DNA from 3 places in the Brumicola nitratireducens FR1064 genome. Region 2 is predicted to be linked to each of the others. Evidence: predicted binding sites of a transcription regulator. Region 2 holds the regulator's gene; each other region holds the start of a gene.
The links. The regulator FNR, encoded in region 2, switches genes on or off when oxygen is low (the NO sensors DNR and NnrR bind a similar motif). The targets are predictions, from matches to a motif close to TTGATCTAGATCAA.
Positions count from the first base shown of each region.

Region 1 (4,289 bases), 1.7 Mb from region 2:
GTGCTCATGGAAGGCACTTACGGGGATCGCAATCATAGAGACATTGAGGACACGGTAGAGCAGCTCAAAACAATTCTAATAGACACCGAAGCGCGCGGTGGGAATATCCTGATCCCTGCTTTTGCGGTTGGTCGTACTCAGGAAATTTTGTTTTATCTGGGTACTTTACACAATGAAGGCCTGCTCAAAAATTGGCATGTTGCTCTTGATAGCCCGATGGCGATTGAGGTAACGCGCGTTTACGACAAATGGTTCCGTTCTTTAGACCAAGACGAAATTCAATTAGCGACGCCATTGGCGACCTCGATTTTAGAAGACTTTATTCCTAATCTATATTTATCAGTTTCGGTTGAAGAATCCATTGCTATTAATCGTTTAAAAAAAGGAGTAATTATCATTGCTGGTAGTGGAATGTGCACCGGTGGCAGAATTCGGCATCATTTTAAACAACGCATTTGGGATAGTCGAAATACGATTATTTTTTGTGGTTACCAAGCTAATGGAACGTTAGGGCGCTTGATAGTAGACGGTAAAAAACACATTAAAATGTTTAACGACGATTTTGCAGTAAAAGCGCAAATTGAAACCTTAGGTGGATTTTCAGCTCATGCCGGACAAGATCAACTATTGGATTGGTTGAAAGGCTTTAAAAATAAACCATCAGTGGTATTAGTCCATGGAGAGCCAATGGCACTAGATGCACTTTCTACTCGCATATGGCAAGACTTAAATATACGAGTGAAAGTACCTGCGCGCGGAGAGTCTATGGTGTTTTAGGCGCTGGTGAGTGTATTTCATAGACCGGATAAACAGTATAAGGCCAAGGCGTGACTTGATAATGAGGTTGAATGTAAGCAACTAAATCTATCAATTCAGTTACCGTGAGCACATCATTGTAGTTCAGCATAACAGAATCTTTATTTTCATCAGAGGTTGCCCACTGCGCTCCTCTCGATATTCTGTGAGAAGGATTAATAATGCTTGTCACCAATTCTGCGTAGGTTTTTACTATCGCTGAATTCGAACTCAGTGAAATTGGAGGTGAATGTTCGCGCTCTACGGCGTTATCCTCTAGTCCGGGGATGCTATGACAGGCAACACATTGATGCTTTAAAAATACTAGTTTACCTGCGTCAGGCTTACCCTCAGGTAAGCTAAAGCCCCTTGGGGAATTTACACCTTGGTCACACGCAAACAAGCTAAAAATACACGATAGACCCGTCAATATAGCGCGCTTACTCATTATTGTTTCCTTTTTCATCGAGTGCATCGTCTGAACAATTGCTGTTTTTAACGCTGCATTAACCACCCTAGAATAAAATAAACGATAAAAAGGTTTTTGACTTGATGTGGGTCAACTTTCTCTAATTTTACTTTGTTAATATGAAGTGACTTTTAAAAACGACAAGCCTGTTTGCGAACGCGTGGCTTCAAAGGAAGATATTATGAGCACTTACAAAAAGATTTTAGTGGCAATTGATATTAACGCAGATTATGAGACGGTTATAAAAAAGGCACTGATAGTTTGTCAATCTCCAGATGATCTTAGTTTGGCTTACATTCCGCTATCGTCTATGTATATTCAACCTTATCTTTATGGTGCTGACTATAGCGCTATCGACGACTCTGAGCGTTTGGCTAGAGCGCAAGCGAAACTAGATGAGATTGCTCAAAAATTTGGCATTAAAAAACAGAACACTCACCTAAAGGCTGGTGATGCGGCTGATGAAATAAAACAAATTGCAAATGATATCGATGCAGACTTGATCGTAATCGGAACACATGGCAGAAGCGGTATCAAATTGCTCCTTGGCTCGACTGCTAACGCAGTTTTGCACGGTGTTAAACAGGATGTATTGGCGGTTCGAGTGCATGATAATAATTAACTAGCATCGTTAAGGGGCCATTTTATGGCTAATGTTTGTCGATTGCGGCTTGACGTATTAAAGCCTCATAAACCCAATGCTTATGATTTTGCACTGGCGCTTTCACAATTAGACGCGACGTGGAAGGTTGTATTAGAAGTCTTAGAAATTGATCAAAGTACGGAGTCTATCTGCTTGGATGTGGTTGGTAAACACATCGATTTTGAAAAAATACAGGCAAAAATAAATGAGTTAGGAGCAAGCGTACATAGCATAGACGCTGTTGAAACCAACGGCGGTTAATCAATCTAATAATTTGGCGAAAATATGTTAAAGAGATTGATAAATCTCATAAGCTTAAGTCAATCTCAATCCATTATACGACGTTATTTTGTCGTTAATGGATTCGACGGAGCACTTACCATGTTCGGTTTAATTCTTGGGTTTATGTTGAGTGCAGACGTGCACGTTCCCAGTGTAATAAATGTCTGTTTAGGGGCTGCTATTGCTCTAGCCGTTTCGGGTGTCAGCAGCGCTTATGTGAGCGAAAGAGCGGAACGAAAGTTAATTCTTCGTCAATTAGAAGATGCAATGCTATCCGACTTGAGCGACTCTTCGCATGCACATGCCGCTACCTTTGTTCCCGTTGTAGTAGCCTTAGTCAATGGCTTAGCTCCTCTTGTGATCTCAGTATTGATCATGATCCCTCTTTGGCTAAATGAAGCAGGCTTTTTATGGGTGACAGCGCCGCTTTGGTCGAGCCTATGCATTGCCGGCTTGCTGCTATTTACACTCGGTGTCTTACTCAGTGGTATTTCCGGTATTCCTTGGTACTTCAGTGGTCTAAAAACGTTAGCGATAGGCTTCTCTACCGCACTGTTAATTTATCTATTTGTTGGGCCCAGCTAAATGGAAGGCTACGACAATCCAATAAACTGGCACACGCTAACAAGCGAGGAGGCACTCAAGCGTCTGAATTCAAAACCGGAGGGTTTAACACCATTGCAAGTTAAGCAGGCGTTGGCAAGCTATGGTAAAAACCAGCTGCCGGTGACTAAATTTAACGGTATCGTTAGGTTGTTTTTACGCCAGTTTACCGAAATCATGACGGTTATTTTATTAGCTGCCGTTGCGATTTCAGCAGCCTTAGGTGAATTTACAGACGCCTTAATCATCTTCACTATATTGATACTCAATGCAGTATTAAGTACCTATCAAGAACGCAAAGCGCAGCAGGCCCTTTTAGCTTTAAGACAATTAGCGACACCGCAAGTTAAGGTGAAACGCGATAATTCTGTTGTTGTTATTTCAACTCAAGCCTTAGTTCCTGGTGACATTGTTTTGTTAGAGCAGGGCAATATAGTGCCTGCAGATGTTCGTCTTCTAACGGTGCAAGGGTTACAAATTGATGAGTCTGCACTCACCGGCGAATCAATGGCTGCGACAAAACAAGCTGACGCATTGGATTCACCAACGTTAGCCCTTGGAGATAAAGGTAATCTTGCTTTTAAAAGCAGCGTAGTAACCTTGGGCAAAGCAAGTGGCGTGGTTTTTGCCACCGGTATTAATACAGAAATTGGCCGCATAGCGAATTTGTTAGACCAAGAAAAGCAGGCTAAAACGCCGCTCCAAGTTCGTCTCAGTTCTTTCAGTAAATATTTAGTATTGGCTATCTTATGCGTGTGCATGATTGTTTTACTTGCGGGTCTGCTGCAAGGACATCCTTTAATGACTATGATACTTACTGCGCTGAGCTTGGCGGTAGCGGCAGTACCAGAAGCTTTACCCGCCGTCATCACTATTTCTCTTGCGCTGGGTGCGAGTAAAATGCTCAAACAGCAGGCCTTAATAAAAAACCTGCCCGCTGTTGAAACATTGGGTGCAGTCACTTTTATCTGCACAGATAAAACCGGCACGCTGACTGAAAATAAAATGCTTGCGAAACATATTTTCGATGGAAGTGACGATATTACGAAGTTAAGCGATACGCATTATCTCCTTGCTGTGGGCATGGCGGTAAGTAATGACGTGGAGCTGCGCAATAAAAAGGCCACGGGTGAACCGACGGAAGTTGCTTTGTTTAACATGGCCGCATTATATGGCTTTGATAAAAAGCAGTTACTGGATAAATTTCCGCTAGTAAGTACGATCCCTTTTGACGGTACTCGTAAAAAAATGACGACTATTCATCGTTGTGACACAGGCTTTATTGCATTTATCAAAGGCGCACCTGAAGAAGTAGTGACTAGTTGCTCGACGGGTGAATATGGTTCAGAAAAAACGGATTTTTGTGCAAAAAGCATTCTTGATAAGGTCGAAGATCTTTCATCCAAAGGGGATAGAGTTTTAGCACTTGCGATGCGTAAGTTTGATTCTTTACCTGATAGTAATGAGCCAAATAGCGCTGAATCTGAGCTCACATTT
Region 1 is NC_016041.1:3,655,090-3,659,378, reverse strand. It holds gene GNIT_RS15530 (MBL fold metallo-hydrolase RNA specificity domain-containing protein) at 1-777, shown strand, start outside; gene GNIT_RS15525 (c-type cytochrome) at 764-1,243, opposite strand; gene GNIT_RS15520 (universal stress protein) at 1,446-1,886, shown strand; gene GNIT_RS15515 (DUF211 domain-containing protein) at 1,911-2,168, shown strand; gene GNIT_RS15510 (hypothetical protein) at 2,289-2,774, shown strand; gene GNIT_RS15505 (cation-translocating P-type ATPase) at 2,775-4,289, shown strand, end outside.
Region 1: a site for FNR is predicted at 1,345-1,358, ahead of GNIT_RS15520 (universal stress protein). Genes of this name have one in related genera too.

Region 2 (4,289 bases):
TAAAGTTGCCTTGATGGCTGACAAACTTAGCCGTCACTTCGGTGCGATTGTATTGGCATTTACAGCTATCACTTACACATTTTGGTACTTTCAAGATGGTCCAAATGCATTTTGGATCGCTATTTCTGTGCTCGTTGCTACGTGCCCCTGCGCTCTTGGTTTGGCTACGCCTTCTGCCTTGACGTGTGCAATGGCTAAGTTAAACAAAGGCGGCATATTGCTTAAACGAGCCGATGCACTCGAGCAACTTACTGAAATAACAGACATCGTGTTTGATAAAACGGGTACGCTAACCCGTGGAGAGTTTTCTATCGAAAGAGCTTGGTTTGCTGATGACCAGCAGCGAGATAAACTGCTCTCAATAGCCACAGCATTAGAAATAAGATCCGAACACCCTATTGCAAAAGCCTTTGCAAAACTCAACATAAATACTAAAGACGAGCAAATTGACGATTTTAGCTTAAGCATTGGTAATGGCATTGCAGGTAAGCTTAACGGGCATGTTTATAAACTAGGTTCAGCTAACTTTGTTAATTTAACTGGGTGCCCACCTTTAGCTAATGAGCTTGATAATGCCACAGTGATACTTACTAAAAATGACGCTGTTGTCGCCGCGTTCTGGTTAGTTGACCAAATAAAGAGTGACGTAGCAGCAGTACTGAAGAAATTAAAGCGCTATGACACAAGTATATTAAGTGGTGATAGCGAAAAAAATGTTAGCTTTGTAGCACACAAGTTAGGCATTAATAATAGCTATGCACAATGTACCCCGTCACAAAAGTTAACAACAATAAAGACCATGCAGCAGCAAGGTAAAAAAGTATTGATGCTTGGCGATGGTATTAATGACGCTCCTGTATTAGCGGCAGCGGATGTGTCTTTGGCCGTAGGTAATGCGTCAGACTTAGCGAAAAACGCAGCCGACGTTATTTTGCTTAACGCACGATTGGATTCTCTTTCTTTGGTGTTGGCTATGGCAGACAGAACCCGGCGTAAAATAAAACAGAATATGGTGTGGGCAATTGGGTATAACGTGCTAGTTTTACCACTAGCAATGGCTGGTTTTTTAACGCCTTGGATGGCTGCTCTTGGCATGTCTATTAGTTCCATCATTGTGGTAATTAACTCTACGCGGCTGCTTAAAGATTAAGATAAAACCCTATAGGTAACGGAGTCTATTGAAAGTATGAGTATTATTTATGTGTTGATACCCCTTGCTATCATCATTGTAGGTATCGCGATCGTTGTATTTTTTTGGGCTGTTCGGTCGAATCAATTTGAAGACCTCGATCGCCAAGGCTATAGCATTTTGTTTGATGACGACATCAATACCCAGGATAAAGAAGCTGATCAGAGTATCGTTACACTAAACAAAAGTAATGGCTCCGACAGCAACGAGTCGAAGCCAAGCACTGTCGATAAGTAATAATGGTCGACATTAACTACATAGGAGCTTTCTTAATTGGCATCGCCGGAGGTGTTCATTGCATCGGTATGTGCGGTGGTATTGCCAGTGCATTTTCATTTGCAATTCCTAAAGGGCAATCACAGCTTCCCTATATTTTTTCATACAACCTTGGTCGTATAGTCAGTTACACGATTGCAGGTGCAATTACTGGTTTTATAGGCAGCATTGCAACCGTTAATATTCAATCCGCATTCCCTTTTTTGCAAATTATTAGTATTGTATTTTTGGTTTTATTAGCGCTTTACATCAGCGATTGGTACAAGGGTTTATCTTACTTAGAAAAACTAGGTGGAAGTCTTTGGAGAAAAGTAGCCCCTCTATCCAAAAAACTTATTCCCTTCAAAAACCCATTGTACACTCTACTGTATGGCATGATATGGGGCTGGTTACCCTGTGGTTTGGTTTATTCGGTGCTGACTTGGTCTCTGGCCAGCGAGTCGGCAATGCAAGGTGCGCTTGTAATGTTTTCTTTTGGCGTAGGGACACTCCCTACGCTTTTTGCAGCGAGTTTAGGAGCAAGCTTTTTAGTCCCCATTTTTCAACATAAATTGACTAGGATTACGATCTCTTTGCTGTTGCTTCTATGTTCTTTGGCCTTGACCTTAAACCTAGTTATGAGCTAACTTAACGGCATAATTAACAAGGATGAATAAGTAATGGCAAAAGCCCCCGAACTTTCGATTCACTGTCAAAGTTGTACCTTTAGTCACTTGTGTTTGCCGGTTAGTTTGAACAAAAATGAATTGGAATCGTTAGACGACATTATTGAGCGCAAAAAACCTCTACACAAAAATGATAAATTAGTTCGCCATGGCGATGATTTCCATTCTTTGTACGCTGTACGCTCTGGTTCGTTTAAGTCATACGTTAGCGATAAAGATGGTGTTGAACAAATTATCGGCTTTCATTTCCCTGGCGATATTATTGGCTTTGATGCATTAAAAGACAATAAGCACGGCAGTTCTAGCCAGGCCCTAGAAACGGCTATGGTATGCGAGCTCCCCTACGATACCCTCGACGAGATGTCGGTGAAATTTCCAAAGTTAAGACAGCAAATAATGCGCTTCATGAGTGCGGAAATTAAACATGACCATGATTTAATGATGTTGCTCAGTAAGCGCAGCGCAGAAGAGCGGTTATTGCACTTCTTGAGCCATTTATCGCAGCGCTTTGAAGAAAGAGGCTTTTCTGCAAAACAGTTCAACCTATCCATGACCAGAAATGAAATAGGCAACTACCTTGGCTTAACGGTGGAAACTATCAGTAGATTATTAACCCGCTTTCAAAAAGAAGAATTAATAAAAGTTGATGGCAAATTAATATCCATTATTAATTTTGATGGAATTAGGCAGCGTTTACCCGATATGGAAATTAACTTTACTAACGTTTGTTAGTGCAAATAGTAAACATCTCATGTGCTCTGTTATTTTGGCTCTTTCTGCGCAGAACTTAATAGAGCTAAACTTTTAACTTTTTTCGGCAATTATTTGATCTGCGGCAATAGCTTAACTGGTGTATTGAACAAAAAGCATCCACACTACAAACTTATATATCAGTGTTGGAGAAAATCATGTTTACGTGTAAAAAAATACTCGCTGTTACCGACCCCACCCTCGAACAACAAACTCCGGTGTTGCGTGCGCTGAAATTTGCGCAAAGAACAGACGCTACAATAATCGTGTTTTCCTGTATTTATGATAAATCTTACGATATGACCGCAGTGCTTAACAGCGAAGCACGTGTCAATATGAAAGAGGCCATGGTTGAACAAGAAAGATTAAAGATAGAGGCTCAAATAAAACAACTCAACCTAACAGGTAAAGTTAAGATTGACATAGTTGTTGTGTGGCATAAAAAATTACATGAAGCGGTAATAAATACCTGCAGTGATTATGGTTGTGACCTTATTATAAAAGCGACTAAGAAGCATGGATTACTCTCTTCTAGTTTATTTACTGCTGCAGATTGGCACATTGCTCGAAACTCATCTGTTAACTTACTCTTAGTAAAGTCTCACGAATGGCCACAAAAACCAACTATACTGACTGCAATCGGTGTTTCGGCTAAAGATGATGAACATGTATTCTTGAGTGATAAAGTGGCTGAAACAGCATATGAGTTATCTCAGCTACTTGATGCGAATCTTCATTTTGCCAACTCATATGCTGGTGCACCGGTCCAAGTAACGGTCGAAGTACCTAGTTTTTCTCCCGAAATTTACAATAAAACGGTGCAAGAAAGACATACTACACAATTAAATACACTGGCTGAGAAATACAAGGTCAACGATACTAATATACATGTGCAGGAAGGATTACCCGAAGATATGATCCCAGCCATTTGCCAGCAATATAAAGCCGACCTCGTAGTTATTGGCTCAGTTGGAAGAAAAGGATTAACCGCCGCACTCCTAGGTAATACAGCGGAGCTTATTATTGACTCAGTTGATTGCGATACCTTGATTGTAAAAACAAATTAAATTCAGTTGATATTAGCAAGAGCCAAGCTTATGCCAGAAAATTAAGCTATTGCGACCTAGGCAGAAGCTTTCTCTACTCGCTTTCTCAACTAAATACTTAAAGCGTTTAACTTAACGCCTCTTTGTTAATTGCTTACCAAGCTCACAAGCATTAAAATGACACCCATCGAAAAACGCCATATTTTTTTGTATTCTATGGAAGCATACACAGACCAGCGTTTTTATTTTGAATGAATTGACCCAGCTTATGGGTTGTCGGAATGCATAATGAGTGAAGAAACAGGCTTTAACCAAAAGCTAAAATACAGTAACGATAAATTAGCAAAAAAAATACGTAGAAAC
Region 2 is NC_016041.1:2,002,489-2,006,777, reverse strand. It holds gene GNIT_RS08710 (heavy metal translocating P-type ATPase) at 1-1,150, shown strand, start outside; gene ccoS (cbb3-type cytochrome oxidase assembly protein CcoS) at 1,187-1,426, shown strand; gene GNIT_RS08700 (sulfite exporter TauE/SafE family protein) at 1,429-2,091, shown strand; gene fnr (fumarate/nitrate reduction transcriptional regulator Fnr) at 2,125-2,862, shown strand; gene uspE (universal stress protein UspE) at 3,039-3,947, shown strand; gene ttcA (tRNA 2-thiocytidine(32) synthetase TtcA) at 4,215-4,289, shown strand, end outside.

Region 3 (4,289 bases), 510 kb from region 2:
TATAGATTATAACGATTTGAGTTCTTATGTTAACTCGGTGCGCGAAGCCATTCACACACCTTCTGAGCACTACAGTGTTTTTTCATCAAACGAAAAAGAGGGATGGGAGCAGCTGAATAGTAATGTTTTACAGATTGAAAACGAGCTGTATTCACCTATTCGCCCAAAACAAGTCGCAAAATCCCTTGAAAAGCCGAGTGATGCGTTAGAGAGTCGAGGTGTGAGTTACATAGAGGTTCGCGCATTAGACGTCAATCCATTTTCTCAGCTAGGCATAAATGAAAATCAGTTTTATTTCTTAGACGTGTTTTTGCTATATTGTTTACTTAAAGAGTCGCCTAAGTTCACGCAACCTGCTTATGATGAAAGTGACGATAATTTGGATGCTGTCGTCATCGAAGGGCGCAAACCGGGGTTAATGCTAAAGCATGAAGGCAAAGCTATTTCATTGCAGGATTGGTCAACCGAACTGTTTGTTGAATTCAAAGAGGTAGCCAAAATACTTGATCAAGCAAATTCGAATGCAAAGTACTCAGAGGCAGTTGAGAGAGAATTTGATAAAGTCAAAGATCCGAATAACACACCTTCTGCAAAATGGTTAAGCACATTATTAGAGCATGATATTGACAACAGTACATTAGGTTTAGAATTGGCGTTTGAATATAAGACTCATGCTTCTGGTTTGAATTATTTGCATATCACTGAAGATATGTTTCGTCAGCAAGCCAAAGAGTCTATTGAATCTCGCATTAAAGTCGAGCAGGCAGATACGAAATCGTTTGCAGTATTCATACAGGATTACTTTGCCAGATAGCGTGTTAACAGATAAATGACGCCAGCAGACTTATTTTTAGACAAAAAAAACCCGAACATTCGAAAAGAAGTTCGGGTTAATAGGGATCCAGCAGAAAAACTGGTTAATTCACATGTACCAGTAAGAGTAGGCTAACATGCGAAAGTTCATTTTTTTTAAAATCAAATCCTTAAAATCGTTTTTTGTGGCTATTTTTGTCCTACTTTCGAGTGCTTGTGCGACGCAGCCGCCCACTGAAAAAGAAAATATTTGCGACATTTTTTATGAAAAACGTGACTGGTTTCACGCTGCAGCAGATGTTCGTGAAAAATGGGGAGTTCCGATCCACGTTCCCATGGCAATGATGTATCAAGAAAGCTCGTTTCGCCACGACGCGCTACCTCCTCGTGACTATATTCTATTCGGCCTCATACCTTGGGGAAGAGTTAGCTCAGCATATGGTTATTCGCAAGCCAAAACCATGACTTGGGATGACTACAAAAGAGAAACAGGGCGGATGTTTGCCAGCAGAGAAGACTTCGACGATGCCATCGATTTTATGGGTTGGTTCATTACCAAAACACATCAAATAAATAAAATTTCAAAGTGGGACGCAAATGCCCAGTACCTCAATTATCACGAAGGGTGGGGAGGTTATAAACGTAAATCTTACCGCAAAAAAAAATGGCTGGTTGGAGTAGCGCAAAAAGTGAACTCACGCTCATTACGCTATGCAGCGCAATTAAAAACTTGTGAAGCCGATCTAAATAAAAACTGGTTTATGCGACTGATAACGTAAAAACTTGATCTAACGCAATCAATTCTGCCAGACTGCTAAAAACGAGGTTCAAATATTGATCTCGATCAGATGTACTCTGCCAATCCTAGACTATCATTCATTCATAAATACTGGTTTATAGACTCATATCTATAAATACACTGCTATAAATATTAACTTGTGAGGTTATTTATGTTTTCTATGATATTCGGCGACGCAGTAGTTTGGGGTTCACTTCTTGGCATTTTAGTGATGATAATCATGAGCTCATATTTTGCGTATATGTTCATACACAATAGTTCACCAGATGAACACAAGTAGCAGGTTTAATCGTATTTTTTGTGTTCTTCATTTTGTTTTATCAGCACAAGCACTGCGCTATTCCCACCCCATTCCAAGGTGGCTTGGTGAAACCCAATCACATAGGGGTGTTGTACTAGCCAACTAGGTACTTTGCGTTTTAGTGTGCCGGTGCCAATACCGTGCATGATACAAACACAAGGGTAGTGTTTTCGATGCGCCACAAATAATAATGCCGCAATTTCATTTTTTGCGGCTTCTGCCGTCATTCCGTGCAGGTCTAAAAGCAGTTCAGGTGCAATTTCACCATTTCTAAGCTGCTTGACTCGATCGGTGCGTTCCCCTTCTGCAACATACTTTAATGGACCGTTGTTTGAAAAACTTGCTTCAAATCCATCCGAAAACTCAAACATTGCGTTAGCTTTTTTTTCGGTTGCATTGCTTGAATATTGACGCTGCTTCAATTTAAGCAATCTATCTTTGCGAGACAATTCATGACGATCATGTTTGACGGGTTTTACACCATCAAAAAGACTTGCAAAGGAAATGTCTTCTTCCGAGCTGTCAAGGTTGGTTAAATTTGAAGTTTTTTTCTTCATAAAGGCAGATAACAAGCGAATTTGATTGAATTTTTGCGTATTATATCAGGATTGGCTTGATATTGAGTCAGTAATATCACTTTCTCATCTAAGGATCCCGTGAATATACAACAACCATCTCATCCGCCAGAACTAGTCACTGTACTCGACTGGATCCGTTATTCTATTTCTGCTTTTTATCAAGCAGGCGTTTTTTTCGGTCATGGCACCGATAATGAATGGGATGAAGCATCCAGCTTAGTCTTTCAAGCATTAAATTTACCCCTGGATATGCCTATAGTTCGTCAACAGGCTCTATATCAGGCACGTGTAACAGAATCAGAAAAACAGTTGATGGCAGATTGGCTGCAGCAGCGCGTTGAATTACAAAAACCATTGCCGTACATAACCCATCAAGCTTGGTTTGCCGGTATGCCGTTCTACGTTGATGAGCGTGTATTAATTCCACGCTCTCCATTTGCTGAATTAATATTGCAACATTTCAAGCCATACTTAGACACTGAACCGACAAAGATACTTGATTTGTGCACTGGTGGTGGTTGTATTGCAATCGCTCTAGCAACTCAATTTCCTGAGGCTATGGTTGATGCTGCAGATATCGACACCGATGCGCTTGATGTTGCCTCAATGAATATTCACGAATACCAATTGGAAGAGCAGGTCATTCCCTTAGCGTCTGATTTATTCGAGGGCTTAGAAGGTTTGCAATACGATCTTATCGTGTCAAATCCACCCTATGTTGATGCAAATGATATGGCTGATCTTCCTGATGAGTTCCATCATGAGCCTGAGCACGCTTTGGCTGCCGGAGAAGATGGTTTAGACCTTGTTGAAATCATGCTGCAGCAAGCTCCCGATTATATGAATGACGGCGCATGGTTGTTTGTTGAAGTAGGCAACAGTGAATTGCACGTTGCTGTTCGCTTTCCAGGCCTCGATGTTGACTGGTGCGAGTTATCTCAGGGTGGTAGCGGAATTTTTGCCGTTCAAAAAGAAACACTGATGAAGTATTGGTCAAATATCAATTAAATGTAAGGAAAGAACAGCATGTCTGGGAACACAATAGGTAAATTATTTACCGTGACAACCTTTGGAGAAAGTCATGGTATTGCCATCGGTGGTGTGGTTGATGGATGCCCTCCGGGACTAGAACTCACCGAAGAAGACTTGCAGGGTGATTTGGATCGCCGTAAGCCCGGTACTTCAAAATATACAACTGCACGCCGAGAAGATGACGAAGTTAAAATACTGAGTGGTGTATTTGAAGGTAAATCGACCGGCACGAGTATTGGTTTACTGATAAACAACAAAGACCAGCGAAGCCAGGATTATTCTAAAATCAAAGATTCTTTTCGCCCCGGTCATGCCGATTATACTTATCAGCAAAAATTTGGTTTTAGAGACTATCGTGGTGGGGGTCGTTCTTCTGCTAGAGAAACTGCTGTGCGCGTTGCTGCAGGTGGTATTGCTAAAAAATACCTTAAACAACAGTACGGCATAGAAGTACGCGGTTACATAAGTCAGCTAGGTCCAATCAAGGTAGATAAAGTGGATCATAGTGTGACTAACACGAACCCCTTTTTCTGTCCTGATGACACGAAGCTAGAGGCACTAGATGCCTACATGCGCGACCTAAAGAAAGAAGGCAACTCAATTGGAGCGCAGGTTAGTGTGAGCGCAACTAACGTGCCTGTAGGATTAGGCGAACCTGTGTTCGACCGACTTGATGCAGATATTGCACACGCCATGATGGGCATCAATGCTGTCAAAGGCGTTGAGATTGGCGATGGCTTTGACGTTGTTAATCAAAAAGGTACGG
Region 3 is NC_016041.1:2,514,979-2,519,267, reverse strand. It holds gene gshA (glutamate--cysteine ligase) at 1-814, shown strand, start outside; gene GNIT_RS10845 (transglycosylase SLT domain-containing protein) at 951-1,592, shown strand; gene GNIT_RS17910 (DUF3149 domain-containing protein) at 1,764-1,892, shown strand; gene smrB (endonuclease SmrB) at 1,898-2,470, opposite strand; gene prmB (50S ribosomal protein L3 N(5)-glutamine methyltransferase) at 2,570-3,499, shown strand; gene aroC (chorismate synthase) at 3,518-4,289, shown strand, end outside.
Region 3: a site for FNR is predicted at 1,648-1,661, ahead of GNIT_RS17910 (DUF3149 domain-containing protein). Genes of this name have one in related genera too.